Regions from separate parts of the Thioclava sp. F28-4 genome, predicted to be linked through region 2. Evidence: riboswitches for the same ligand, from Rfam matches in the RefSeq annotation. Region 2 holds a riboswitch; the other holds the start of a gene.
The links. A riboswitch is a leader RNA that binds a small molecule or an ion and turns the genes downstream of it on or off. The one in region 2 is predicted to bind thiamine pyrophosphate.
Positions count from the first base shown of each region.

Region 1 (11,231 bases), on a different contig from region 2:
ATGCCTCCGTGATCGCGCGACCGTTCAAATCGGAGCCGTCACGACCGCTTAGAAAGATACGAACCTTGATCGAAATTTACTGGGGCAAACCCATCTCCCTCGTCGTGTCGCCGGACGGCGACGTCAAAACCTTCAGCACCATCGAACAGGTGCACTACTGGCTGCGCGAGAAATGGCCGGTCACTGATACCGCACAGATCCGTGCAATTGACCGCGTCGAAGCGGCCATGGAATGTCTGGGCACCGTGGGCGACGCGCGCAGCGCGTTCCTCGGGGCCGCGACCACCGCCGGCTTTTCACCATTCGAAACCATGGATCACCCGATTGCAGCCTGATCACACAGCACATACGGCGTCGCGCGCGCGACGCGGACGGGCCGGCTCGGCCCCGAGGTTCGAAGGCCTGCGCTCAAAGCTCTTCGACGTAGCCTTCGGGGCGTGGACGGCACTGCAAGCGCCGATGATCCCGGTCCTCGCGCTGGCGCGGCGCCCCCGCCTCGTGCGCGCCGCCGTGCGGGTCTGGACCGGCGGGGTCTTCGCGCTCGCACGAGGGATCCTGCGGTTGCGCGTGCGCGAGCAAGGGCTCGAGAACAAGCATCTCGACAGCCCCTGCATCTATGTCTGCAACCACCAATCCACATGGGAGACGCTGGCCTTCAACCAGCTCGTGCCCGATGTCTGCATCATCGCGAAACACGAATTGCGGCGTATCCCGATCTTCGGCTGGTTCCTCGAACATTCACCGATGATCCTGATCGACCGCAGCGGCGGCGGGCGTGCCCTCGCCGGGATGATCACCCAGGCGCGCGAAGAAGCCGCCAAAGGCCGCTCGATCCTGATCTTCCCCGAAGGCACACGGGTCGGCGTGAACGATCGCTGTGAATTCCAGCCGGGCCTGATCGCGCTTTATCGCAAGCTCGGCCTGCCGATCGTGCCGGTCGCGCATAACGCGGGCCATGTCTGGCGCAGGGACGTGAAGACCGGGGGCACGATCACCGTCGCCTATTTCCCGGCAATCCCGCCCGGGCTTCCGGGCGCCGAGGTGAGCGCGCAGGTCGAAGAACTTCTCAATGTCGAGAAAGACCGCCTGCCCCCCTGCACTGCTCTGAGCGACAACGCAAAATAGGTGGCGCCCTTTTGGCAGCGGGCCGCCCTCGCCTCTTGTGGTGCGGCCCCGCTGGCCCCGTCCCTATCGAGCTTCGAATTTCCGACCGCGACACATCCCAGGCATCTTGATATCGGTGACACGCGGGCCGATCAGGCATTTCTCAAGCCGCGATGAAGATCTAAGGTCGACATCCTGTTGGCCGCGCTGCCTCCACCGCTATGCATGAAGGTTCTTTCCATGGCCACCAAACCGATGTTGCACCCGCGCAATCAACACCGGGCGGGGTACGACTTTGAGCGCCTGATCGTGCAAACCCCGGAGCTGGAGGCATTCACGACACGAAACCCGCGCGGTCGGATGACGATCGATTTTGCGGACGTGGACGCGGTTCGCATGCTCAACCGGGCACTCTTGCGGACGCATTACGACATCGATTTCTGGGATCTTCCGGCCACTTATCTGTGCCCTCCGATCCCCGGACGTGTCGATTACATCCACTATCTCGCGGATCTTCTGGCCGAGTGTAACAACCATGAGATCCCGCACGGGCGCGAGATCAAGGCGCTGGACATCGGGACCGGCGCCAGCCTCGTCTACCCGCTGACCGGTCAGCATGAATATGGCTGGGAGTTCACCGGCGTCGATATCGATCCGGTGTCGATCAACTCGGCGGCGGAGATTTGCGACCGCAACGGTCTGAACATCAGCCTCAGACGCCAGTCCGATCCGGAGGACATCTTCAAAGGTGTGATCGGTCCCGACGATATCTTCCATGTCACCCTGTGCAATCCGCCGTTTCACGCGTCCATTGAGCAGGCGGACAAAGGCACCCAGCGCAAGTGGCGGAATTTGGGGAAAGGTCACTCGAAGAAACTCAATTTCGGCGGCCAGAACGCCGAACTCTGGTGCCCCGGTGGCGAAATCGGCTTCATCGCCAGAATGATCGAGCAGAGCACAGGTTTCGCCGATCAATGCCTGTGGTTTACCTCTCTGGTGTCGAAGAAAGACAACCTTCAGCCCATTTCCAGACTGCTGCGCAAAGCGAGGGTTGCCGAGTCTCGGGTCGTCGAAATGGCGCAGGGACAGAAGACAAGCCGGTTCATAGCCTGGACCTATTACCCCGAAGCACAGCGATCCCTATAGGGGGACCGGGTTCGTCGACAGGACGCAAGGGGTGGCGCCTGCTCAAGAGCGACGGGCGCATTCGAAAGGATTTCGGATCACGTCGCGCTCTGGACGCATCGCTCCGACCCAGCGGATCCCGCGCCGCTCCGCCGGTTGCTGGACCGCATTGCCCTGCCGCCGCGAACGTTTGTCTGGATCGCCGCCGAAGCCAGCGTCGCCCGCGCCCTGCGTGACGATCTGATCGCCCGCGGTCATCCGAAGGGATGGCTGAAGGCGGCAGGATACTGGATTGCCGGGCAGGCCGACGGCTCGGCCAAGGACCTGTGAGAGGCGCAGGCCCGCGCGGAGATTTCCGTCGCGGGCCCGAAACCGGGCCCGCGACACTCAAGCCGCAGGCCGCCGCCAGCTTTCGCGGTGGTAAGCGCTGTCCCAAAACCGCCACTCATGCCAGCAGCTGCGGGCGAAGGCCCGGTGCATCCGGTCGCGGGCGGCCTCATCGGCCGTCATACCCAGCCTATCGGTCAGCACCAGCATCCGTTCCACGCTCTGATCGAAAGCCTCTCCCGAATAGGTCGCGATCCAGGCCGCATAGGGGTTCGCGTCCCCGCTGACCTGTGCGATTTCCCGGCCGATGTCGCGATAAATCCAGAAACAGGGGAGTAGCGCCGCCACTGCTTCGGGGAAATCGCCGGTCGTGGCACTGCGCAGCAGGAAGGACACATAGTGATCACAGGCGGCAGAGGGCTCGATCTGCGCGAAATCGTCGGCCGAGACGCCGAACAGCCCCATGTAATGCGCATGCAATTCCCGCTCGACCGCGATCGCGCCGGCCGCCGAACCTGAGAGCTGCGCGACGGTCGGTGCATCGGGGGCCTTCGCGGCGGCCAACGCCAGCGCACGGGCGAAGCCTTCGAGGTAATGGGCGTCCTGAATGATGTAGCCTTGGAACGTTTCCGGATCGAGGCGACCCTCCGCCAATTCGCGATTGAAGGGCATGTCATGGATCTGGCGCTGCAGCGGCGCGGTCGCCTGCGCGAGGTCTTGGGTGAAGCTCATTGGCTGTCCTCCTGAAAAGCGTGGAAATGGTGCACCGGCCCGTGGCCCGATCCGACGGATAGCCGATCCGCCCCGGCAATCGCGGCGTTCAGATAGGCCTTCGCGCGACGGGTGGCCTCCGCGAGCGGCAGACCCGCGCCGAGCAATGTCGCCAGTGCCGAGGACAGGGTGCAGCCGGTGCCGTGGGTGTTGCGCGTCGCGATGCGCGGCGCGTCGAGGCGGAGTTCCTCTTGCTCGGTGACCAGCAGGTCCGGGCTTTGATCGCCCCTCAGATGCCCGCCCTTCAGCAGCACAGCACGCGGCCCGAGCGCGCGCAGCGCATGGGCCTGATCGCGCATCTCATCAAGCGTCGTCGCTTCGGCGCAGCCCAAGAGATCGGCGGCCTCAGGCAGGTTCGGCGTGATCAGATCGGCGCGCGGCAGCAGGCCGCGCAGCGCGGTCACCGCCGCCTCTGCCAACAGCCGATCGCCGCCTTTCGCGACCATCACTGGGTCGAGCACCACCGGACACTCGAGCCCGGAAAGCCCCTCCGCCACGGTCTCGATGATCGCGGCATCGCCCAGCATCCCGATCTTGATCGCGTCGATCCGAATGTCGTCGCGCAGCGAGGCCATCTGCGCCGCGATCAGCCCGGTGTCGCACAGGCTGACCGCCTGCACGCCGCGCGTATTCTGCGCGGTCAGAGCCGTGATCACGCTCATCGCGTAGCCGCCATTGGCGGAAATGGCCTTGATATCGGCCTGAATGCCCGCCCCGCCCGATGGGTCGGAGCCAGCGATGGTGAGGATATTGGGGATCATATGTCGCTCCATGCGCTGCGCAGGGTTCGGGTGGCGCGCGCCATGTCAGGGGCGCGCGAGATGGCGGAAATCACGGCAAGACCGGCACCGCCCGCCTTGCGGATCGCGGGAGCATCGGTCGCGGTGATCCCTCCGATCGCAAGACAGGGAAGATCCGTGCGTGCGGCGATCGCGGCAAAGCCCGCATGGCCGATCGGGGCCGCGTGGTCGGGCTTCGAGCCGGTCGCATGGATCGGACCGACGCCGAGATAATCGACGCCGGGAGGCACGGCGCCGATCTGCGCCTCGGTCTCGATGGAGAGGCCAAGGAGCATGTCGGGCCCGATCCTGCGGCGGATCGCGGCGGGGTCGCCATCGCTCTGGCCGATATGGAGGCCAGCGGCGCCGATCTCGATGGCCACGGCGCCCCTGTCATTCACGATCAGCGGGACATCATAGGGGGCGAGCGCCGAGATCAGCGTCCGGGCGAGTGCTGCGAACTCCGCATCGTAGAGCGTCTTGTCGCGCAGCTGCACCCAGCCCGCGCCGCCCTCAGCCGCAGCGATTGCTTGCGCGATCACCGGCTGCGGGGCGTCCGGGTCGGTGACGAAACAGATGGGCGGGATCATGCAGCCTCGATCCGCGCACCGGCGGTCAAAGCGTCGGCGTCGATGGCATGGAGCGCATCGAGGAAGGCGACCTGAAAGCTGCCCGGGCCTTGGGCGGTCGCGCCAGCGCGTTCACCCGCAAGCCCGAAATAAGCGAGCGCCGCGATCACGGCTTCGAACCGGGGCTGGCCTGCGAGAAAGGCCGCGACGACACCGGTCAGCGAACAGCCCAAAGCGGTGACGCGCGGCATCATCGCATGGCCATTCGCAACCCGCGCAGCGCGCTCCCCATCGGTCACGAAATCGACCGCGCCGGTCACCGCGACCACCGCCCCGCTATGGCGCGCCAAGGCGCGCGCGGCGCCTTCAGCCGTCGCGACGCTCTCAGAAGTGTCCGCCCCTTTCCCCGCACCAGCCTCGCCTGCAAGCGCAAGGATCTCCGACGCGTTGCCGCGGATCACCGTCGGACGCAGCTCCACCAGCCGCGCCCCGAGAGCGCGCCGATAATCCGTCGCGCCGACCGCGACAGGGTCTAGCACCCACGGGATGTCTCTGGCGCGCGCGACCGTGGCCGCCGCCACCATCGCCTCCGCCCATGGCGGCGACACCGTGCCGATATTGATGCTGAGCGCCTGTGCGAGCCCTGCGAACTCGGCCGCCTCTTCGCGCGCATGGACCATCGCAGGCGAGGCTCCCGAAGCCAGCAGCACATTCGCCATCACGTTCATCGCGACATAGTTGGTGATGTTATGAACGAGCGGCGCGCTCTGCCGCATCGTTGCGAGATATTGTCCGGGGTCTTCCATCGCACTCTCCTTGGCTGCGGGCAGCAAGAGGAGTGCGAGTGGGCAAAGGCGGGACTGCGCCTGACCGTCTCACGCGCCTCCCTCCGCCGGCATTATCCGGTTCAGGTTCTAAGGGTTCGTCTCAGCCCGGTTTCCCGAGCGCCCCTGTCGCTTCGCCCAAAGAGGTGACACCGTCGGAGCCGCCCGTCAAGCGGGGTAACGACAAGCGGGGGCCTCGATGGTTCGCGTCTGTCCGGTCGCGCGATCGTGGCGATCTATCCGGCGCGCCGCCCTTGCAGAGCCCTGCCCCATCCTTTAGAGGCCCGCTCAACCGGTCGCAGCCTACCCGGTCATCAAAACAAGGGTTCAAATATGAAGACTCTCGTCATCTGCTCGGGCGGACTCGATTCCGTATCGCTCGCCCATATCGTCGCCGCTGAGGGTAATCTCACGCGGCTCGTCTCCTTCGACTACGGCCAACGGCACCGCAAGGAGCTTGATTACGCCGCCGCCGCCGCGCGCCGTCTTGGCGTGCCGCATCATCTCATCGACATGCGCCCGATCGGGGCCGCGCTGACCGGGTCGGCGCTGACCGACGACATCGATGTGCCCGACGGGCATTACGCCGAAGAGACGATGCGCATCACCGTCGTGCCGAACCGCAACGCGATCATGCTCGCCATTGGCTTCGGTGTGGCCGCCGCAAATGGCGACGAAGCGGTGGCGACTGCGGTGCATGGGGGCGATCACTTCATCTATCCCGATTGCCGCCCTGCCTTCACCGAGGCCTTCGATGCGATGCAGCGCATGGCGCTCGACGGCTATGCCGATGTGCGACTTGAGACGCCTTTCGTGCATCGCTCCAAGGCCGACATCGTGGCCGAAGGGGCCAAACACGGCACGCCCTTTGCCGAGACGTGGTCGTGCTACAAAGGCGGCGAGGTGCATTGCGGGCGCTGCGGCACCTGTGTCGAGCGGCGCGAGGCGTTCCATCTGGCGGGCGTCGCGGATCCGACCGCCTATGCCGATCCGGATTTCTGGGCCAAGGCCGTTGCCGAGAAGGAGGCCCGCTGATGTTCCGTATCCGCAAGGAATTCCATTTCTCCGCCTCGCATCAGCTCTCGCATCTGCCCGAAGATCATCAATGCGCACGGCTGCACGGGCATAATTACATCGTGGTCGTCGAACTGGCCGCCGCGACGCTCGATGAGAACGGGTTCGTGCGCGACTATCACGATCTGAAACCGCTCAAGACCTATATCGACGACACCTTCGATCACCGGCACCTGAACGACGTGATGGACGTGCCCTCGACCGCCGAGAACATGGCCAAGCATTTCTACGATTGGTGCAAGGCGCGCTGGCCCGAGACCAGCGCGGCGTTGGTCAGCGAGACGCCCAAGACCTGGGCGGAATACCGTCCATGACGACGCTGCGCATCGCCGAGATTTTCGGCCCGACCATTCAGGGCGAAGGCGCGCTGATCGGCGAACCTACGCTATTCGTGCGCGCGGGCGGCTGCGACTACCGCTGCTCGTGGTGCGACAGCCTCCACGCGGTCGACAGCGCCTATCGTCACACATGGGCGCCGATGAGTTCCGAGGATGTCTGGGCCGAGCTGCGTCGGCTGTCTGGCGACCGCCCGCTGACGATCTCGCTCAGCGGCGGAAACCCGGCCATTCAGGATTTCGGGCCGCTGATCGCGCTCGGGCGGGCCGCCGGCTACCGCTTCGCCTGCGAGACGCAGGGCTCTGTCGCGCGGCCTTGGTTCGGTGATCTGGACACGCTGGTGCTGTCGCCGAAGCCGCCTTCGAGCGGAGAGCAGGTCGATTGGGACGCCTTTGCCGCGTGCGTGGCGGCCGGAGGTTCGGCCCGCAGCACCGTGATGAAGATCGTGATCTTCGACCGCGCGGATTACGACTGGGCCAAGGCGGCCCATGCCCGCCACCCGGATCTGCCGCTCTATCTGCAGCCGGGCAATCCCGAGGTTGACCCGGAGGTTGCGGTCGATCCGCAGGGTCTGGCCGACCGGCTTGGCTGGCTGACGGACACCGCTATGGCGGACAACTGGTTCGCGCCCCGCATCCTGCCGCAGCTGCATGTTCTGATCTGGGGCAACAAGCGCGGCGTTTGATCCGCCTAGGGTCGGACGCCCCGAACATCACTCGGGCGCGACCCGCGTCACGCAGCGGTGCGGTTCGCGAAACTCGTGACGCGACGCACCATTTCGTCGAAATCGAACGGCTTCAGCAAGACTTCAGTATCCGTAAGCGTCGTGGCCGTTGCCGCTTCCTCGTCATACCCGGTCATGAACATCACTCTGAGATCTTCTCGCGCCTCTCGCGCCCGGGCTGCAAGCTCCCGGCCCGTCATGCCGCCCGGCAAGCCGATATCCGTCAGGAGAAGCGTCACCTCGGGCTGGTCCTGCAGCACCTGAAGCCCGGCCGCCGCATGGGCCGCCTGATAGACCGTGAAGCCCGCCTCTTCCAACGCCTCCACGACGACGAAACGCACGATCGCCTCATCGTCCACAACGAGGATCGTGTGTCCGCCCCCCGTGGCGGGCTCCTCGCTTACAGGCAAATCCACCTCGGCGCGCGCGACCGTCTCGACCGAGCGCGGGAGGAAAATGTTCACGGTCGTCCCCTTCCCCAGCTCGGAGTCGATCGTCGCGCAGCCGCCGCTTTGGCGCGCGAACCCGTAGACCATCGAAAGCCCGAGGCCGGTGCCCTTCTCGCTGGGCTTCGTCGTGAAATAGGGATCGAAGGCTTTCGAGATTTCCTCCGCAGTCATACCCGTTCCAGTGTCGTGCACGGACAGACGCAGGTAGTCGCCGGGCGGAAGCTCCGAGTTCTCGGTCTCGATGGCCTCGTTGGTCGTGCCGATCGTGATCGTGCCGCCATCGGGCATCGCATCGCGCGAATTGATGCACAGATTGAGAAGCGCGCTCTCAAGCTGGTTCGGGTCGACCATCGCGGGCCAGGCCTCTGCGTCGTCCTCCGCCCTTACCAGAATATGCGGCCCGATGGAGTGCCGCATCAGGTCCTCCATACTGCGGACCAGTTGCGGCACGTCGGTCGGCTTGGGCATCAGCGACTGCTGACGCGAGAAGGCGAGCAAACGCTGTGTGACGCTGGCGGCCCGTTCGGTCGACGCTTGCGCGGCTTCGAGATAGCGCAGGATTTCCTCGCGACGCCCGTCTTCGAGCCGCTTTGCGACGAAGTCGAGCGACCCGGAAATCGCCGTGAGGAGATTGTTGAAATCGTGGGCGAGCCCCCCGGTCAACTGCCCGACGGCCTCCATTTTCTGGGCCTGCCGGAGCTCTCCCTCCCGCTGCATGAGCTTCGCGGTCTGCTCTTCGACGCGCTGCTCCAGCGTTTCATTCAGCTTGGACAGCTCGGCCGCCGCCTTGTCGCGCTCTTCGAGAATGGCGCGCCGGTCATCGAGATCCATCAGAACGCCTGCGAAGATGCGCGGCGTTTCGGCCTCCATCCGGCCATTGGCTTCGACCCAGTGATACAGCCCGTCGGCCCGCTTGACGCGAAACTGATATGCATACGGCGTCGTCTGCTGCGTGGCGCGATCGATCGCCGCCATCAGCCCCGGCTTGTCGTCCTCATGAACGTTCACGACAATCTGGTCGATTGTCAGACCTGCAGCGCCTTGCGCGGAATCGAGCCCCATGCTGCGCGAGAATTCTTCATCGAGATCGAAGGTTTCGCTGTCGAGATACCAAACCCAGGTGCCAAGGATCGCCCCGGCCGAGAGCGCGCGTGCGACGTGACGTGCACTCTTTTCCGCGCGGCGCTGGCTTTCGCGTAGTTCGCGCTCTTTGCGTTTGCGCTCGGTGATATCGCGAAACAGAACCGCGACCTGCGCTTTCGCGGCGGGCTCCACCCGCGTCGCGGAAACCTCGATATGCCGCCCGGCCTCGACGAACTCGCGCTCGAACCTCAGAGGCTCTCCGGTTCTGAGCACTTCGCCGTAGATTTTGACCCACTCGGCCCCGTCTTGTGGGGCGACATCGAACACGGTCTTGCCGACGATACCGTCGATCCCGGTATGTCTTTCGTAACCGGAATTGGCTTCGATATGGACATAGTCGCTGAGGGGCCCTCTGGGCCCGTCGATGAACTGGATGACGCAGAATCCGTCATCGATCAGCTCCATCAGGGCTTTGTAGCCGGCATCGGGAGCCGCGTCGTCCTCAGTTCCGCGCGCATCACGCCGGAAAGCTTCTTGCCAGGTCACATAAGATCCAATGCAGGTTAATGCGTCTCCACCACTGCCCAGAGATATATCTTTTCCTTAATCTTACAAACATGTTTCCGGTACATGAATGGGGGTGGACGAATTGCTGCTAGAATATTTATCTATAAATTATGACGGATACACCCCATGAAACACATTCGCAGCGCATCGCGCGGATACTTTCGGATCGCATCATTTCAGGTGAGATTCCGCCCGGCGCCCGGCTGAGACAGGACCACATCGCGAGCGAGTTCGGCGCGAGCCACGTCCCGGTGCGCGAAGCCTTTCGCGAATTGCAGGCGCGCGGATTGGCCGAGAGCGAAGCGCGCCGCGGCTTTCGCGTGACCGAGTTCGACGTGGCCGAACTGCGCGAAGTGGCGGAGATGCGCGCCAGCCTCGAACCCTTGGCGCTGCGCCATGCAGCTCCGAACATGACACGCGCAATTCTCCAAAAAGCTGAACAGGTTACGCGTATCGGAGACAGTGCCAGAACAGTCCGTGATTGGGAGGCCGCGAACCGTCAATTCCACCAGTTGATCCTGACACCCTGCGGGATGCCACGACTTCTGGAGACGATCGACAATCTGCAGACGACCAGCGCACGCTTCCTTTTCGCCGCCTGGCGCCGCGACTGGGAAGCCCGCTCGGACCACGATCACCGGATCATCATTACCGCCCTCCACAAGGGGCAGACAGACCTGGCCTGCGCAACCTTGGCACGCCATGTCGGCTGGATAGGAAAACGCAAGTCATCGATAAAAAATGCCGAAGCACACGAGACTTACGTGATTTCTGGATAATTATCTATAACTCCAATTGATAGCCCCGGATGCGCCCGCATAGTCATAGATAGCAATTCCAACTATCGACTGAGGACAGGTTCAATGACGGTTTTCGACACTTCCCAGAAGCTCACCCACACTCTCTGGCGCGGCCTTGGGCTCGCGCTTTGGGGCGCTGCCCTGATCACACTCGGCGCGAAGCTTCAGGTGCCTTTCTGGCCCGTGCCGATGACCCTGCACACGCTTGCGGTCTTCTTCATCGCAGCGAGCGTCGGCCCCAGAATGGCGGCTGCCGCAATGACCACCTATCTCATGATGGGCGCGATGGGGGCGCCGGTCTTCTCAGGCACACCCGAGCGCGGCATCGGCCTAGCCTACATGATGGGACCGACCGGGGGCTACCTGCTGGGCTTTCTGCTGGCGGCGCCCATGATCAGCGTGCTCGCACATGGTCGCGGTTGGCTCGGCAAAGCGCTGGCGATGCTCGTCGGGCTGATCGTGGTCTATGCCGCGGGCCTCGCCTGGCTCGCCAATTTCGTGCCCGCGTCGAAACTTCTCGCAACCGGCGTCGCACCTTTCGTTCCCGGGGATCTGGTCAAGATCGCAATCGCCAGCGGTCTCGCGACGGGCCTCACCCGCCTGAAGGAGCGCGCGTAACCATGGCGGGAGACATCAGAAACGATTGGAGCATGGCGCAGGCGAAGGCGATCCACGACCTGCCCTTCCCCGAGCTTCTTC
Region 1 is NZ_MPZQ01000001.1:42,328-53,558, forward strand. It holds gene BMI87_RS00195 (DUF982 domain-containing protein) at 66-335, shown strand; gene BMI87_RS00200 (1-acyl-sn-glycerol-3-phosphate acyltransferase) at 460-1,125, shown strand; gene rlmF (23S rRNA (adenine(1618)-N(6))-methyltransferase RlmF) at 1,345-2,250, shown strand; gene BMI87_RS00210 (SIP domain-containing protein) at 2,320-2,559, shown strand; gene tenA (thiaminase II) at 2,617-3,288, opposite strand; gene thiD (bifunctional hydroxymethylpyrimidine kinase/phosphomethylpyrimidine kinase) at 3,285-4,088, opposite strand; gene thiE (thiamine phosphate synthase) at 4,085-4,696, opposite strand; gene thiM (hydroxyethylthiazole kinase) at 4,693-5,481, opposite strand; TPP riboswitch at 5,543-5,637, opposite strand; gene queC (7-cyano-7-deazaguanine synthase QueC) at 5,833-6,534, shown strand; gene queD (6-carboxytetrahydropterin synthase QueD) at 6,534-6,887, shown strand; gene queE (7-carboxy-7-deazaguanine synthase QueE) at 6,884-7,594, shown strand; gene BMI87_RS00250 (ATP-binding protein) at 7,642-9,711, opposite strand; gene BMI87_RS00255 (GntR family transcriptional regulator) at 9,843-10,511, shown strand; gene BMI87_RS00260 (biotin transporter BioY) at 10,596-11,150, shown strand; gene bioB (biotin synthase BioB) at 11,153-11,231, shown strand, end outside.
Region 1: another riboswitch for thiamine pyrophosphate. It lies ahead of thiM (hydroxyethylthiazole kinase); the one in region 2 lies ahead of thiB (thiamine ABC transporter substrate binding subunit).

Region 2 (11,231 bases):
ACCCAGCCGCAATATCCGTCCCACGCGGCCTGCACGAAGGCGAAGCCGTCGCGCTGGTCGATCACCGTCACCTCGGCGCCAAACAGAAGCTGCCGGTCGCGCAAGCTGCCCGGCTCGGGGCCGAGATCGGTCACGGGCGCGACGATCCGCGCGGGCATCCCGTGGGTGAAGCCTTCCGCCTCGACCTGCCCGCGCAGGGTCTCCAGCGCGATCTCGCCTGAATAGGGCAGGCGGCGAGGGTCGGTCATTTCAGCACCTCGGGCAGGGCCGCGAGGATCGCCCGCGCGCCTTGCCCGACCCCGCCTTTCGGGCGGGCGGGGGCCGCGGCGGGTTGCCAGCCGTAGATATCGAAATGGGCGAAACGCTTTGTCTCGGTCACGAAGCGGCGCAGGAACAGCGCGGCGGTGATCGAGCCCGCCATGCCGCCCGAGGGGGCGTTGTCGAGATCGGCGATGCCGGGCTCGATCTTCGCCTCGTAGGGCGCCCAGAACGGCATCCGCCAGAGCGGATCGGCCACCGCGCCCGAGGCCGTCGCCAAGGCCTGCGCGACGCCCTCGTCATCGGTGTAGAACGGATGAATGTCCGGCCCCAGAGCGACCCGGGCGGCCCCCGTCAGCGTCGCCATGCAGATCAACAGGTCGGGCGGCGTCTCATCGGCATAGGCCAGCGCGTCGGCCAGCACCAGCCGTCCCTCTGCATCGGTATTGTTGATCTCGACGGTCAGCCCTTTGCGGCTGGTCAGGATGTCGCCGGGGCGGAAACTGTCGCCGCCGACCGAGTTCTCCACCGCCGGGACCAGCACCCGCAGGCGCAGCTTCGCGCCGGTCGCCATGATCATATGCGCAAGCCCCAACACGGTGGCTGAGCCGCCCATATCCTTCTTCATCAGCCCCATCGAAGCGCCGGGCTTGAGGTTCAGCCCGCCGGTGTCGAAGCACACACCCTTGCCGACCAGCGTCAGCGCCGGTCCTTCGCTGCCCCAGCTCAGCTCGATAAGCCGCGGCGTGCGCGGGGAGGCGCGGCCCACCGCGTGGATCATGGGGAAGTTCTGCGCCAGAAGATCGTCGCCCTTGATCACCTTGGCCTCTGCGCCATGACGCTCGGCGAGCAGTCGAGCTGCGCCCTCCAGTTCGTCCGGCCCCATATCGGAGGCGGGGGTGTTGATCAGGTCACGGGTGAAAGCCTCGCCCTCGGCCACGGCTTCGATCTGCGCGGCATCCAAGCCCTCCGGGCAGACCAGCCGCGCTTTCGGCGGCGTGGCTTCGGCATAGCGGCCGAACCGATAGCCCGCGAGCAACCAGCCGAGCGCCGTTTCCGCTTTCAACGTTTCCGACAGGTCGCCCTCGATCCGCCATGCGCCTTCGGGCAGGGCCGAGGCCGCCCGCGTGAGCGAGAACCGCTCGCGCGACCGGGTAGCAGAGGTCCCGAGGCCCAGAAGGGCCGCCTCCGCACCATCCGGCCCAGGCAGAAGCGCGACCTGACCTGCGCTCGCCTTGAAGCCCGTCGCTTCGGCGAAGGCGCGCTGCGCGGGAGGCAGATCGGCCAGAGCCTGCTCCAATCCTTCGGGCGCAACGGCGATCAGCGCGCGCGCGGGCGCGTCCGCCTCGGCGAAGCGCATCGCGGGGCGCGGGGCGAGAAAGGAAAACTCGGCGGGCACGTTTGCGGTCTTGTCTGCGCTCATGGGGGCGGCTCCTTGGCTCTGGTGGTTGCTTTCGTCCCAGAGCCTAGCGTTGCCGCGCCTGCCCGCAAGGGCCGATCGATCACGCCTCAGGAAGACAGGTTGCCGATATCCCAAACCTCGGTGAGCGAGCGTTCCGCGATCCGGCCCAGCCGCGCCATCACCGCCGCCTGCGCCACTGCATCGCCGCCCGAGAGGCAGTCCAGAAGGTCGCGCGCCGTGCTGACCATCGACACCAGCCCGACTTGTTCGGCAAGCTCCATCACCTCGGCGATCGCGCGGCGCAGCTTGCCGCATTGGCCGGATTTCGTGGCCTCTTCCAACGCGCTGAGATGGAAGGCGAGATCCTCGACCGTGGCGCAGATCACCCGCTCCGCCCCGTCCTGTCCCAGCTCCGCATAGAGCACCACCAGCCGCGCCGTATCCAACGACATCTTTTCCTTGCAGCGCAAGCGAGACACCTGTGTCACCCCGACACCCCTTTTGATTTCACCATCACCCGGGCGGTAACGTGATCGAGAGGTCTCAAGATTTCGTTGAGCGATACGGAAAATCTTCTCGAAACCGGGCGCGCAACGCGCTATTTGACGCAGCGATAAGACGCCAGACACCAGACGAGGGATCGATGAGAGAGCATGTGAAACCGCTGCCCAGCTACCTTGTGAGCCGTTATCAAGGATGGCACGCCACCACTTATAACGAGAACCGCGCCTGGTATCGCCGTCTCGCCTCCGAAGGGCAGCGCCCGCGTTCGATGATCATCGCCTGCTGTGACAGCCGCGTGCATGTGACCTCGATGTTCGGCGCCGATCAGGGCGAGTTCTTCATTCACCGCAATATCGCGAACCTCGTGCCGGAATTCACGCCCGATGGCGATCACCACGGCACCTCGGCTGCGGTCGAATATGCGGTGACCAGCCTGAAGGTCGCGCATTTGATCGTGCTCGGCCACTCCAATTGCGGCGGTGTCGCGGGGTGCCATGCGATGTGCTCGGGCCATGCGCCGGAGCTGGAGGAGAAAAGCTCCTTCGTCGGCACCTGGCTGAACCTGCTGCGTCCGGGCTACGAGCGCGTGAGCGAGCTGCCCGAGGATCAGCAGGTGCTGGCGCTCGAGCGTGAGGCGGTGAAAGTCAGCCTCGAGAACCTGATGACCTTCCCCTTCGTGCGCGAAGCGCTCGATGCCGACCGGATGACGCTGCACGGGCTGCGCCACGACATCGGCGAAGGCGTGCTTGAACAGTATGACGCCGACTCGGATCGGTTCGAGACGTTCTGAGGCTTTGCCATTCCCGTTGGCCCCCGCGCGGGGCCGACGGCTCCGCTGCGGCGGAAATCCGACTGGTGTTCACGGGCTGTTAAGCTTGATGCGCGAGGCTGGGGGGACCCCGCCAATGCGAACGAGCTTCGACCCGCCATGTCACAATCTGCATCCCGCTCCCATTCTCAGCATCGCCTTGTCTCCCTACGCCTGCCGCTCGATCTGATCGACCGCATCGCGGCGGAAGCGCGCGCGTTCGGTCTGCCCCCGGCAGAGCTGATCCGGCGCGTGTTGCAGGAAGGTCTGGCGGAGGAGGTGGCGCCCGAAGCGCCTGCTGCGAAAGCGCCGCTGCCGGAAATGCATGCGGTGCAAGAGGCGCTGGATCAGGCGCGCGACTGGTTCGATCTGCAACATCGACTGCGGGGGGAGGGCTTCGTTCTTCGGCTTGCAGGCGGCGGGGCCTTGGGGCTGCACGCATGGCCCACGAACCGCTTCCTGATGCTGCTCGACGAGATCGGGCCAAGCCTGACGGAGTTGGTGCTACGCTTCGGCGCGCCGTTTCCGGGCGATGATGGCGGGCGCACCAAGATCGTCGGTGCGACGGCAGGGCAGGGCGCGTCGGCACGGGCGGTCGCCGCCGAATATGCGGCAGCGCAGGCCGCGCAGGCAGTGGGACCGCAAGCCGCGCCGGACGAGAAGACGCCCGAGGCGACCGAGAAGAGCGGCGGTGCAGAGGCACAGCCCCCCGAGGCGGCGAAGGCCGATGCTCCCGCGCGCGGGTTTCTGCGCCTGTCGCCAGCGCTGCTCGCGAAACTGCGCGCTGCGGCCGATCCGCGAAACGCGGCCTGATCACGCGGGCCATGGCCGCGCGTAGGCCTGTTCGCGCAAGCTTGCCTTAGCGCAGCACCTGATCGGTGGGCCAGCTGAGCGTGGTCTCGGTGCGGATCGTCTTGGTCTCGCCTGCGCCCAGATCGAAGCGCCATGCGAGCACGCCACGGCGGTGGTCGTAGTCGGTCTCGCTTGCAGGCGGGGTCGCCTTGGTCGTGATCTTCAGGTCTTCCTGTTCGGAATAGGGCACCCGGTCGATCACCCGCATCGGCCAGCCTTTGTCGGTGAGGTTCTTCACCTCGATCTCGACCACCTCGCGGCGCTCATTGGATTTCGAGATGAAGCCGCTATCGCCCTCCATCGTGTCGGGCATGCGGCGGTCCACGCGGATGCCTTCGATCGGCCCGAAGCCAAGCGTCAGATCGTCACCCGCCGCGACCATCGGCAGATGCGACTGGCCAACCAGCGCGCCATCGGCATAGAGGTTCGCGGGGCCGGGCAACAGGATCTCGCCGGTGTCGTTCTTGCCCTCGGCTACGCGATAGGCCTGCGGATCGGTCAGCGGCGCGGCCTCGGCGAAGACCTCCATCGGCAGGGTCTTGGAATCGAGGCTCAGGCGCAGATCGTCCACCCCGTCGCGCAGGTCCACGGCGCTCGGGTAATGATAGGTCACCGTCTCGCCCTGCATCTGCAGATCGGCGCGGTCGCTGATCGCGGCCTCCATCATCGGGGCGGGGGCGGCGCCATCGGATGCGGCGAGGGAACGCTTCATCGGCACCGGCGTGGGCGGCGCGTCGGGATCACCGATCCGGGCAAGCCGCGGATAGACTTCGCCCGGCTCCGCCCGCCCGCCGGGACGTGCCGTCGAGAGGGTCAGATCGACGCCGCGCCAATCTTCGCCCGTTGCCTGATGGACCGAGACGAAGCGCTCCATGTCCACCGCGCTCTTGTCGCGGTCGAGCCGCAAATCATAGGAGGGCTGCCAGCCCGCGTTCTGGACGTAGGAGGTGATCGTCAGCGTGCCCGAACCCTGAACCTTGGCGCTCAGCACGTCACGATCCTGCGCCGGGTTCAGCAGCGCATCGAGCGCCGCTTGGGCCTGCTTCACAGCTTCCTTCGCGGGGTCGAGCGCCGCTTCGGCGCGGCGCGCCTCGGCTTCGGCGGCAATTGCGCGTTCGGTGGCGGAGAGGATCTGGTCCTCCACCATCTGCGCCAGCGCGCGGAGCTGTTCGGGTGCGGTTACCTGTGAGTCGGTGTTCTTGAGATAGGTGATCTGGTCGCGCGCGGCCTGCGCCTTCGCGCGGATCACGGCCACGGCGTCTTCCTGTTCCGCAAGCGCCTCTTGCGCCGAGGCCAACCGATCGCGCGCAGATTTCACTGCGGCGCTGTCCTGCCCGCTGATCGCAGGCGCGCGCCCGGAGATCAGACTCGCCGCGCCGATCTGCACACCGTCGCCCGACACGCGCAGCGTCGAGATGTCGGTGCCTTCGGGAAAGCCCGGCACCAGCAGGTCATGGCTGCCCTCGGGGGTGTCCAGCGTGACCTGCCGCACCACCTGCGCGCCGCGTGGGAATAGCGTCACGGCGGTGATCTTGCCCGGTGCCTCGATCGTGTCGGCCAAGGCGGGCAGGGCGGTCGCGGCCAGCAGGGCCGCGGTGAGGGTAATGCGCATCGGTTCCTCCCAAATCCGTTCCAGATCGAGCCTGCGTCGCGCCGCGCGCAGTTGCAAGCCATTGAAATCCGGCGCGGCTCGCCACTGGCGGGAACTCGCCAGAGGGTCCGGGACGCGGGGCAGGGACGCTGTGCCTGCTTGCCCTTGCGTCCGCAGCCGCGCGCGCTTACGTTGCGCCCTACCTCGGGGTGCCAGCGCAAGGCTGGCTGAGATGCGATCCGCGCGAACCCGTTGAACCTGAACCGGTTAAGACCGGCGGAGGGAAGGTAGCCGGATCTCCCGGCCCCACTCCGCCCGGCAAGCCCAAGGAGTGAGGCATGAAAACCCACCTGATGCTTGCGGGAGCCCTGAGCCTGATCGCCACGATGGCGGCGGCCGAGGACAAGCCCGTACTCACCGTCTATGCGCCCGATTATTTCACGAGCGAATGGGGCCCCGGCCCCGCGATCGAGAAAGGGTTCGAGGCGACTTGCGATTGCGATCTGAAATTCGTGGCGGGCGATGTGCTGCCGCGCATCCTGCTCGAAGGCGACAAGACGCAGGCCGATATCGCGATCGGCCTGAACACCGACGTGACCGCGAAGGCGCGCGCCACGGGTCTGTTCGCCCCGCATAACGAGGACACCTCCGATCTGACCATGCCGGTCAAATGGGACGATCCGATCTTCCTGCCCTTCGACTGGTCGGAGCTGGCCTTCGTCTATGACAAGACCAAGCTGAAAAACCCGCCCGCGAGCTTCCAGGACCTGCTGAATGCGCCCGACGATGCCTACAAGATCGTCATCGAGGATCCGCGCAGTTCGGTCGCGGGTCTGTCGCTGCTGCTCTGGGTGAAAGACATCTACGGCGACAAGGCCGAAGAGGCCTGGACGAAGATCGCGCCGAAGGTGCTGACGGTGACGCCGGGCTGGTCCGAGGCCTACGGGATGTTCACCGATGGCGAGGCGGATATGGTGCTCAGCTACGTCACCTCGCCCGCCTATCACATCATGGCCGAGGAGGATGACAGCAAGGTCGCCGCGATCTTCCCCGAGGGGCATTACTTCACTCCCGAACTGGTCGCGCAGCTCAAGACCTCGAAGCATCCCGAGCTGGCGCAGAAATTCCTCGATTACGTGCTCAGCCCCGATTTTCAGGGCATGATCGCGACGGCGAACTGGTCCTTCCCGGCGAAACTGCCGCATGACCAATTGCCGGAGGTGTTCCAGAGCCTGCCGATGCCCGACAAGACGCTCTATCTTGGTGAGACCGAGGCCGAGAAACTGCGCGGTCCGGCGCTGGACGAATGGCAACGCGCCTTCTCCAAATAAAACGCGCGCCCCTCTGGGCGGTGCTGGCGGGTGCGGCTTTGGCCGCGCTCGTCCTTGGCACGTTGGCGGCGGTGACGATCCGCGCGGGCGGGCTGACCGGCTTGCGCGAGACCGACCTCGCCGCGATCCGCTTCACGCTCTGGCAGGCGGCGGCCTCGGCACTGATCTCCTGCGTGCTGGCGATCCCGGTCGCGCGGGCGCTACATCGCCGTCGCTTTGCGGGGCGCGGGCTGCTGATCTCGCTCCTCGGGGCGCCGTTCATCCTGCCGGTGATCGTCGCGGTCTTCGGGCTGATCGCGGTGTTCGGGCGGCGCGGGCTGGTCAATGCGGCACTGGCGCCCTTCGGCATCGATCCGATCTCGATATATGGGGCGCAGGGCGTGATCATCGCCCATGTCTTCTTCAACCTGCCGCTGGCCACGCGGATGATCCTGCACGGCTGGGAGGCGATCCCGGCCGAGCGGTTCCGCCTTGCGGCCACGCTGGGCTTCGGCCCGGCCGAGGTCACCCGCCACCTCGAACGCCCGATGCTGCGCAGCGTTCTGCCCGGCGCGTTCCTCGCGATCTTCCTCGTTTGCCTGACCTCCTTTGCAGTGGCGCTTACCTTGGGCGGCGGGCCGCGCGCGACCACGGTGGAGCTGGCGATCTATCAGGCCTTCCGCTTCGATTTTGACATGGGACGCGCGGCGAGCCTTGCGCTGGTGCAGGTCGCGATCTCGGTCGCAGCTCTGCTGATCGCCGCGCGCGCGACCCTGCCGTCGAGCTTCGGCGCGGGGCATGACCGCCGCGCCACACCGATTCCGCAGTTGTCCGGCGGGGCGGATCGCGTGGCCTTCGATACGCTCGCGATCCTTCTGGCAGCCGTCTTCCTGCTGCTCCCCATCGGGGCGGTCTTTGCCCGTGGGCTGCCTGCACTGGTTGAGTTGCCCGAGATGGTCTGGCCCGCCACGCTGACCTCGCTGGTGATCGCGCTGGCCTCGACCGTGATCACTCTTGCCATCGCCCTGCCGCTCGCGCTGGTGGCCACGCGGCAACGCTGGGCGGAGATCGCGGCGATGTTGCCGATGACCGCGTCGAGCCTCGTGATGGGGACCGGCGCTTTCCTGATCGCGCGGCCTTTCGTGAACCCCACGGACCTCGCCCTGCCGATGGTGCTGCTGACCAATGCCGCGCTGTCGGTGCCTTTTGCGACCCGCATCCTGATGCCCGAGATCCGCACGCTTCAGGCTGATTACGACCGGCTCGCCGCCTCGCTCGGGCTGCGCGGCTTCGCCCGGCTGCGCCTGCTGACGGTTCCGCGCCTTGCCCGGCCACTGGGCTTTTCGGCGGGGCTGGCCGCGGCCTTCTCGATGGGCGATCTGGGCGTCATCACGCTGTTCTCGGATGGCCAGACCCGCACCCTGCCGCTGGCGCTTTTCCAGCTCATGGGCTCTTATCGCATGGATCAGGCAGCGGGCGCTGCGAGCCTGCTCCTGATCCTCACCTTCGCGCTTTTCTGGGCGCTCGACCGCGCGGGGCATTATGCTGACCCTCGATAGACTGACCCTCACACAGGGCGATTTCCGCCTCGATGCCGACCTCACGATCCAGACCGGTGCGCGCGTCGCGCTGATCGGCCCGTCCGGCGCGGGGAAATCGACGCTGCTTGCGGCCATCGCGGGGTTCTTGTCGCCCGCAAGTGGCCGCATCCTCTGGCAGGGCGAGGACATTACCGCGACGCCGCCGGGGGAGCGTCCGCTCTCGATCCTGTTTCAGGATCAGAACCTGTTTCCGCATCTGCGGCTCGAGACCAATCTCGCGCTTGGCCTGAACCCGAAAGGCAAGATCGACGCCACCGACCGCGCCCGGATCGAGACCGCGCTGGCGCGTGTGGGCCTTGAGGGGATGGAGAGGCGCAAACCCGGCGCGCTGTCGGGCGGGCAGCAAAGTCGTGCGGGGCTCGCGCGGACGCTGCTCCGAGGCCGGCCGATCCTGCTGCTCGACGAGCCCTTCGCGGCGCTGGGGCCCGCGCTGAAATCCGAGATGCTGGCGCTGGTGGCCGAGATCGCCCGCGAACAGGGCACGACGGTGCTGATGGTCAGCCACGATCCCGAGGATGCGCGTGCTCTTTGCCCGCAGACGGTTCTGGTGGCCGAGGGCCACGCCCATGCGCCGCAAGAGACCGGACCGCTTCTCGACGATCCGCCGCCTGCGCTGCGGGATTATCTGGGGAGTTAGGGGCGCTGCCCCTCTTCGCCTTGGTTCAAATATCCCGGGGGGTCCGGGGGCAGCGCCCCCGGCCTTGGGGTCAGTAAATCACGACCGAGCGGATCGACTCGCCCGCATGCATCAGGTCGAAGGCCTTGTTGATGTCTTCGAGCGGCATCGTGTGGGTGATCATCGAGTCGATCTCGATCTTGTCGTTCATGTACCACTCGACGAATTTCGGCACATCGGTCCGACCCTTGGCGCCGCCGAATGCGGTGCCTTTCCAGGTCCGGCCCGTGACGAGCTGGAACGGGCGGGTGGAAATTTCCGCACCGGCGGGTGCGACGCCGATGATGACCGAGACGCCCCAGCCACGATGCGAACATTCGAGCGCGTCACGCATGACCTTCACATTGCCGGTCGCGTCGAACGAGTAATCCACGCCGCCGATCTGGTCGCGCTCGGTCTTGGTGAGGTTGACGATTTCCTGCGTGACCGAGTGATCCAGCTTCGAGGGGTTCACGAAATGGGTCATGCCGAACTTGCGCGCCATTTCCTCTTTCGAGTCGTTCAGGTCCACGCCGATGATCATGTCGGCACCCGCCATGCGCAGGCCCTGGATCACGTTCAGACCGATGCCGCCGAGGCCGAAGACCGCCGCAGTCGAGCCGATCTCGACGCCAGCGGTGTTGATCACCGCGCCGATGCCGGTGGTGACGCCGCAGCCGATATAGCAGATCTTCTCGAACGGCGCGTCGTCGCGGACCTTGGCGAGCGCGATCTCGGGCATCACCGTGTGGTTCGCGAAGGTCGAGCAGCCCATGTAGTGATAGATCGGTGTGCCATCGAGCATTTTGAAGCGCGTGGTCCCGTCGGGCATCAGGCCCTGACCTTGGGTGTTGCGGATCGCGGTGCAGAGGTTCGTCTTGCCCGAGAGGCAGGACGGGCACTCGCGGCATTCCGGCGTGTAGAGCGGGATCACGTGATCGCCCGGCTTCAGCGTGGTGACGCCTTCGCCGACTTCCAGCACGACGCCCGCGCCTTCATGGCCGAGGATGGTCGGGAAGATGCCCTCGGGGTCAGCGCCCGAGCGGGTGAATTCGTCGGTGTGGCAGATGCCGGTGGCCTTGATCTCGACGAGAACTTCGCCCGCTTTCGGGCCTTCCAGCTCCACTTCCATGATTTCGAGCGGTTTTCCCGCCTCGAGCGCGACTGCGGCACGGGTTCTCATGGGCGCATACTCCTTGTATAAATTCCGCAATAGCCTGCGTTATCGGCGCGGCCAATGCAATGAAGGGTGCGACATGTTGAAACGATTTTTCGTCATGGGTTCGATGCTGGCGCTTGCGGCCTGCGATCCCGCGGGGCCGATGAGCGAGACCCCCACGGATGGCGCCTCTCCCGCGCCTCAGGCCGAAGCGCCCACGCCCTATGTCACCCCGCCTGTCACCCTCACCAAAGGCGGCCTGCAGGAGCGTGAGCCGGACACTTGCGGCGCGGTGAATTACACCTCGGTCCTGGGTCAACCGGCGGCGCAGATCCAGACGCTGGGGATCACCAAACCCTATCGCATCGTGGAATGGCGCGGCGTCGAGGATCAGGTCTACAACCCGCAGCGCGTCGTGTTCCGGCTCGACTCGCGCGGGAATGTCTACAACATCGATTGCGGGTGAGCCTGATGGAACGGAGCAGGGCGCGGATCGGTCTGATCGTCACATTGGGGGTCGCAGCTTTCGGGGTCGCGGCCTGCCAGCCGCGCGGTGGACCACCGGGGCCGGGTGCGCCTCGGGCCGGCACCTGTCCGCCGCCCGGGCTCGCGGCGCTGGAAGGGCGGCCTGAATCGGTGCTGGCGGAGCTTCCCCTCGCACGGCCCCATCGCATCATTCATCCGGGCGATGCGGTGACGATGGATTACGCCCCGGATCGCGTGAATTTCGAGATCGACGAGAACGGCACGATTGCGGCGGTGCGCTGCTACTAGGGCAGAGAGTGCGACGGATCGGGAAAAGGAAAAGCCCCGTGTCTGACCAGGACACGAGGCTTTTCTGCAGGAGGGAAAAGCGCCCGACGATACGAACTGGGTGGGGGCTGTTGACCGCACCGTCGGGCTTTAGCGTTTTCCGCTGATTTGAAGGTGGCGTGGAAACCCGGCAGGAAGGCGCAGGAAATCGGGCATTTTCGCGGTCTTATTCCGGCGCGGCAAAGGCGCATGCAACCTTAGCGCGGGTGGGCTTGATTTGCGCCACGCGCGATGTACCCTTTGTAAATGACGGTTCAAACGCCTTCCCCCTATCCGAA
Region 2 is NZ_MPZQ01000002.1:150,027-161,257, reverse strand. It holds gene BMI87_RS05550 (C40 family peptidase) at 1-248, opposite strand, end outside; gene BMI87_RS05545 (M17 family metallopeptidase) at 245-1,618, opposite strand; gene BMI87_RS05540 (hypothetical protein) at 1,768-2,112, opposite strand; gene BMI87_RS05535 (carbonic anhydrase) at 2,304-2,954, shown strand; gene BMI87_RS05530 (hypothetical protein) at 3,093-3,785, shown strand; gene BMI87_RS05525 (DUF4139 domain-containing protein) at 3,832-5,436, opposite strand; TPP riboswitch at 5,611-5,717, shown strand; gene thiB (thiamine ABC transporter substrate binding subunit) at 5,754-6,746, shown strand; gene BMI87_RS05515 (thiamine/thiamine pyrophosphate ABC transporter permease ThiP) at 6,722-8,284, shown strand; gene BMI87_RS05510 (ATP-binding cassette domain-containing protein) at 8,268-8,963, shown strand; gene BMI87_RS05505 (S-(hydroxymethyl)glutathione dehydrogenase/class III alcohol dehydrogenase) at 9,034-10,164, opposite strand; gene BMI87_RS05500 (I78 family peptidase inhibitor) at 10,238-10,606, shown strand; gene BMI87_RS05495 (I78 family peptidase inhibitor) at 10,612-10,914, shown strand; gene BMI87_RS05490 (DUF2794 domain-containing protein) at 11,200-11,231, shown strand, end outside.